Regions from separate parts of the Paenibacillus sp. GM1FR genome, predicted to be linked through region 1. Evidence: riboswitches for the same ligand, from Rfam matches in the RefSeq annotation. Region 1 holds a riboswitch; the other holds the start of a gene.

Region 1 (3,153 bases):
TGGATTTCAAATCATATGTACTCATACCCATCCACCTATCCTTTTCTATATGTTATATATGGAGGAATTATGGCTGTCATGAGCTAAATCCACAATGAAACTTCTCACACTGCGCATATTTTATGGAGCCCCCGGGCATACCAAGGAGAACGTCATTTTGGAAAAGGAGGCCGTTATTATGCGCGTACGCCTCATTATGCTAATGGTTATCGTTATTTTTCTCGGAGGATATCATGCTCCAGTTTCATCGCGGGATGTTTCAAGCCCATCAAGTGAATCAGTATCAGGTTCGGATTCTGCAGAAGAAGAACAACTGACATTGGGACAGTTACGTCAAAAATATGCCGATACGTTCAAAACCAATGGTCCTTCAACCAAGAAGGTTGCACTGACTTTTGATGATGTACCTGATCCACGGTTTACTCCACAAGTACTGGATGTATTGAAGAAGTACAATGTCAGAGCTACATTCTTCATCGTGGGTAGTCGTGCTGAGAAACATCCGGATCTGGTGAAACGCATTGTTAAGGAAGGGCATATGGTTGGTAATCACAGCTACAATCATCCTGAATTCAGTAAGCTGTCGATGAATGCCTTTCGCAAACAAATTTTACATACCGGGGATATTATTCAACGTTTGGCGGGTTATACGCCCAAGATGATTCGGCCACCTTATGGAGACATTAATGAAGAACAGCTGAGATGGGCTGCCAAACAACACTATAGCATTGTGAACTGGAACGTAGACTCCCTGGACTGGAAAGGCCTTTCAAAGGAACAGGTGAAAGATAACATCCTGTCTGCCGTGAAACCTGGCTCCATCGTTCTGCAACATGCTGGAGGCGGTGTAGGGTCAAACCTGAACGGCACGATTAAGGCTTTGCCTGAAATTATTGAGGAACTACGTAATCGGGGATATGAACTGGTCACCTTGGACGAAATGCTGGGATTGCCAAAGGCCAAAGATTAGGATGACCGTGATAACAAATAATGAGAATATTAAAAGGGTGCTGTTCAATCGCGAATTAGCGACTGGCAGACACCCTGTTTGAATTCATTTTAAATGTTATTTTCTCTCTACTTCAGAATGTACAGCTCGATATCCTGAAATCCAAATGTGCTTACGGACTGTTTGCTACCCGGGATGAAGATATCAATCCGGTGACCTTTGATTGCACCGCCCACATCACGTGCTGTGGCTACAAAAGCTTGTTTTGGCAATCCTGGATGGCTGTGACCAGTTACCAGTACTTTAGTTCCAAGTGGAATCACACTTGGATCAACCGCAATCGTACCCAGTTCAAGGTCATTCCCGAAATAATCGACTGCACCCCAGCCTCCATTTTCAGACGGATCTGCAGAGTATGCCGTTGCTTTTACGTTCACAGCTTTGCTGTAATCGAATGTCTTACCCCAGGCTTGAACCACTTTGTTATCTGCGTTAACGTCCAAACTTGCTGTGGTAACCGTTTTGGCTGGGGTCTTGCTCTCCGTTGCCGCAGCGGCTGCAACATTGTTTGCCTTACCGGGAATCGTAATTTTCAAACCACCATAAATGTTGTAAGCCGAAATGTCGTTGTTTGCTTTAACCAACGTGTTGAGTGCTACTCCATATTGTTTTGATAAGGTGTAGAAGGTATCCCCTTCTTTGGCCACATGAACTGAATCGGCGTGAGCCGGAACGGCTTGAATGAGCATTGCTGTTGTCATTAATGCTACTGCTGTTTTGGCTATACGTTTCTTGTTAATCATGGTCTTCCTCCCTCATTGTGCCTGCGAAGTTAGTTGTCGGATTCGGATGAGGAGCCCACCCTATAGGTTATTCGTTACATTTGAAACGTTATGTACCCAATTCACCCCAAGCAGTGTGCCGTAGATCTTCCCCCTGCACAATCTGCATCGTTACATCCCCCGCACTCCCTGTCCGGAAGTTTCGGCAGAGTTCAATATATCACAATTTTGTAACCTGAACTTGTAGTAATTCTTACCAAATGGTTTTTAGCATGTAAGCATTTGTAAGAATACTGGTTAATTCAGAAAATTTGGTTGACCCGATTCCTTTACATTTGGTAACAGAATAGTTACTTTTCCGAATCCATACGTCATTATTATCCATAAAAAATAGCGTTACCGACTCGAAGTCAGTAACGCTATTTGATCACATCGTTTAGAGTACTTTCGCAAGAAAATCACGTGTACGTGAATTTTTGGGTGCTCCAAACACCTCATCAGGTGTTCCCTCTTCCACAATAACCCCGCCATCCATGAACAGGATTCGGTCTCCCACTTCACGTGCAAAACCCATCTCATGCGTTACGATGACCATCGTCATCCCGCCTTCTGCAAGACGTTTCATGACATCCAGCACTTCGCCGACCATCTCAGGGTCCAGTGCCGACGTAGGCTCGTCAAACAGCATCACATGCGGCTGCATGGCCAATGCTCTAGCAATGGCGATCCGCTGCTTCTGTCCACCAGACAGCTGATTCGGGAATGTATCTTTTTTATCGTACAAGCCTACGGTGTTAAGCAGATCAGCGGCAATTTTCTCCGCTTCCTGAGTGGATTGTTTCTTTACTTTAATCGGAGCAATCGTAATGTTTTGCTCTACCGTTTTGTGTGGGAACAGGTTGAAGTGCTGGAACACCATGCCCATTTTCTCACGAGTTGCGTTAATGTTATGCTTGGGGTCCGTGATTGACACGCCTTCAAAATCAATCTCTCCTGAGGTAGGCTGTTCCAGCAGGTTCAAACAACGCAAGAACGTACTTTTACCTGAACCGGAAGGACCGATAACCACGACAACCTCACCTTTGCCAATCGTCACGTTTATGCCCTTAAGCACATCGTTATTTCCATAAGATTTGTGTAATTGTCTAACGTCTATCACTTGCACTCAACTTCCTTTCCAGTCGTCCCAGCAGCTTGGACAAAATGAACGTCATTACAAAGTAGATGGCTGCTGCAATCAAAAATGGACTCAAGCCTTGGTACGTAATGTTCTTGACTACACTTGCCTGATACATAATATCCACCATACCGATAACGGAGATAATGGAGGATTCTTTGATGATAGTTATGAATTCATTACCGATCGCTGGTAATACAGCTTTGAAGGCTTGTGGCAATATGATATAACGCATCGCGGCGCCT
Region 2 (3,153 bases), on a different contig from region 1:
GGGTCTGTCGTTCGTATGTATCCTGGGTGATAAATCCACTCTTCAGATAGACTTGAATGGCACGAGCATTCCAAGTGAGTACTTCCAGATCAATCTCATTCGTGGGATTTCGGCGAATAGCTTCCTGTACAATGGCAGAGACAAAAGCTGTCCCTTGACCCTGACCACACAGCTCTGGATGCATGCCAAGGCCAATCCGGGTTACCCCTTGAAGTGGGAAGTATTGAGCAAACCCACATATACGATCGTTCTGATCCAGGACGATTGCATATTGCTCCTGCCGCAGCTGTGCATCTCCGAATTCCACTTCCAGAGCTTTCATCTGCTCCCAGGGGAGCCAGCTGTAGATATTGTAAGGCGGATCATACTGCCAACTGCAGATAAGCTCCGCATGTTCTTCTCGCATGGGTACAACGTGAAACGTCACAGGGGTTTCCTTCATACACCTGCATGCTCCTTTCCTTGAAACAGAACTCTTTGTCCACTCTACAAAAGAGATGTTCATTTAGCAAGTCTTCCTTCCAAGAAAAAAAATGAAACAAAAGTTCCGGTAATTTCGTTTATATTATAACGGGATGGGTAAAAACATCATAAGGGCACGGACGAACGAACGCAAAATGAACCTGTTGATGTCGCAGGATATGCCCCGAGTATAACTTGCAACATGAATAAGGATTGAAGCACAAAAAAACCGCCGGATACATTCCTGCGGAGAATGTACCGGGCGGTTCTGTTATGCTTCTTGCTTCGTTCCAGTATGGTTAATGGTTACAGCATCATGTTGCTCAGCTTGTCCCTATTCAAGGGCCAGTGATTCATATGCGTCCGTGCTCATAATCCGTTTTGCGCCAACATAACGATTGGCCCAATAGTTTTCACTCAATGCACTGATCGTAACGCCTTTGGAAGAAGAGGAGTGTGCGAACTTTCCATCCCCTACAAAGATACCTACATGAGATACGCCTTTACCTGTTGTATTAAAGAACACCAGATCGCCAGCTCTCATTTCCATGCGGGATACGGAATCGCCCATGTCGAATTGGGAACTGGATTGGCGTGCCAAATCAATACCCAACTTGTCGAATACATACCGGGTAAATCCGGAGCAGTCAAAGCCGTTAAGCGTTGTTCCCCCACTTTTGTATGTAGTTCCCATTGCTGAATCAATTACTGTGTCCATCTTTGAATCTGCGAATGCGCTACCTGCACCAAGCGATAAAGCGAATGTGATGCTAAGTACAGCTGCGGTTAATTTCTTCTTGAACAAGAGATATTCCCCTTCCAATGCCTGCGAGGTTAGCTTAAGGATTCGGTTGAAGGTCCCCTATGATCCCTCTGTAGCAAGATCAATTCACCCATAACTGGTTCCCCCGCTTCCCAGGTGCCAGGAATTTGGCTATGCTAGTTATGCACCTGCGAAATCAAGAAATGACGATTTAATTTTAAGTAGTTACAAATATGAATGTAAAGATTACAAAGTTGTTACTAAAAACTCACTGCGATTATTGTAACAGAGGAGTACGGCTTTGGCAACGTTTAGCAACAAATTTAGCAAAAAAAACCTCGACCTTTGACGGGGAAAGGTTGAGGTTTGCCTATTTATAAGTACATATTAGGCCATGAGTTTAACATGTGATGGTAACAATTTTTAAACTATCTGCTCTCACCTTTGGATATTTTGGACTGCCATAATCGGAAATGGCTGCATATTTTCCACAGACTTAATAGACATCTGGCAAGTGGATACGTCTGTTGTAGTATAAGTCCGGTAAGTCCCGTTAATAACCATGAGGCTGTAGTGAATGCCCCAAAGACGAGCAGGTGTACTCCGCCCAGCAGGAGTGCAATGCCGATTACGGCGATGAGATGACGCAGTGCAATCCAGAGGGCTTTGAGGGTACCGTGAGCCCCCCCTTCTCCTTCTGGTGCCGAAACACCGAACTGCATGTAGAGTATGACATGGTGGATGATCCAACCATATACAATCCAGGCAGCAACATAAGGTATACCAGGCAAAAGTAATTGAAGGGAATGAAATCCGTCCATGAGAATCGAGTAGAGCTTCGGTATGAGCCAGTAGGCGGGCAGAAGTATCAATAATGTACGTATGGTGTGGAGCAGCAGCATCGGTTTCCACAGATTTTTGATTCCGCGGACAAAGGGGATACGCTCTTCTGTAGAATTAAAGTGCTGAAGTGAGTAGAGCAGTCCTGCCTGAATGAGGGGGCTGATCAACATGCGAACCAGCAACATGCCCCCGAGAATCCATAGATAACGATGAACCTCCGGATGGGTAGACAGGTTAAGTTGACTTTCCATTTTGAACAAAAGTGTACTCAGCTCACCGGCATCAGCATCTGGATAGCGAAGGAGCAGTGGGATGACGGCCGATTGTACCATTCGATAGAAGAAATATCCCCAAATGAGTTGATAAAGAAATAAGAGTGCGGCAATGAACATATGCTGACGGACGAGAAACCAGCCTTCACGTATTTTCGCTTTCACCGTTTCCACCTCACCATGACAGACCTCCGAATATGGCTTCTATTAGTTTGGTTACACTCATGCTCCAGCGGGACTTCGCCCGCTCATCCAGTCCGGATTTCAGGAAATTGTTCATATGGCGGTTCTCCAGCACGATCGAGTACAGGGGATCGGTCATGGCCCAGGATACGGGGGATGTGTGAGTTAATTTATACGTGATGCGATCTTCTTTGCCATTCCATTGCTTGGTGAGGATATGCCCGTCTTCAAAAGCAATGCGAACAGGAACGGCGCTGTAATCACTCCCTTTTTTTGCGATCGTCACGGATGACTCGTACAATGTTTGACCGTCTTTCTGTACGGGCGTAATACGAATCTTCTCTACAGCAAAGTCAGCCATCCCATTACCATAGACGTATTGATCAAAATAATCAGACCAGGAAGTGCGGGTCACTTGCTCCACAATTTTTTGAAAATCAGCGGATGTGGGATGTTTGAAACGGTACTTCTTCACATAGGTAGAGAGAATACGCTCCATCTTCTTGGCACCAACTTGATGTTCAATGCCGAGCAATACTAGCTTGCCGCGTGTGTAGACATTGGCTGCATACTCATCCTGTGAATCGAACTTCCAGGACTCTTGTGTTAAGGATGAAGGAGATGTAATCA

Evidence for each region. Region 1 has a riboswitch for cyclic di-AMP ahead of PAEAM_RS10165 (3D domain-containing protein). Riboswitches for the same ligand answer to the same signal wherever they lie in the genome.
Region 2: another riboswitch for cyclic di-AMP. It lies ahead of PAEAM_RS18825 (C40 family peptidase); the one in region 1 lies ahead of PAEAM_RS10165 (3D domain-containing protein).

Annotation. Positions count from the first base shown of each region.
Region 1 is NZ_MKZL01000011.1:989,283-992,435, reverse strand. Features, by position in the region: gene lpdD (prenylated flavin chaperone LpdD) at 1-25, opposite strand, end outside; gene PAEAM_RS10170 (polysaccharide deacetylase family protein) at 179-970, shown strand; gene PAEAM_RS10165 (3D domain-containing protein) at 1,078-1,752, opposite strand; cyclic di-AMP (ydaO/yuaA leader) riboswitch at 1,755-1,949, opposite strand; gene PAEAM_RS10160 (amino acid ABC transporter ATP-binding protein) at 2,168-2,890, opposite strand; gene PAEAM_RS10155 (ABC transporter substrate-binding protein/permease) at 2,877-3,153, opposite strand, start outside.
Region 2 is NZ_MKZL01000025.1:18,216-21,368, forward strand. Features, by position in the region: gene PAEAM_RS18820 (GNAT family N-acetyltransferase) at 1-442, opposite strand, end outside; gene PAEAM_RS18825 (C40 family peptidase) at 797-1,267, opposite strand; cyclic di-AMP (ydaO/yuaA leader) riboswitch at 1,271-1,408, opposite strand; gene PAEAM_RS18830 (hypothetical protein) at 1,654-2,505, opposite strand; gene PAEAM_RS18835 (M1 family metallopeptidase) at 2,516-3,153, opposite strand, start outside.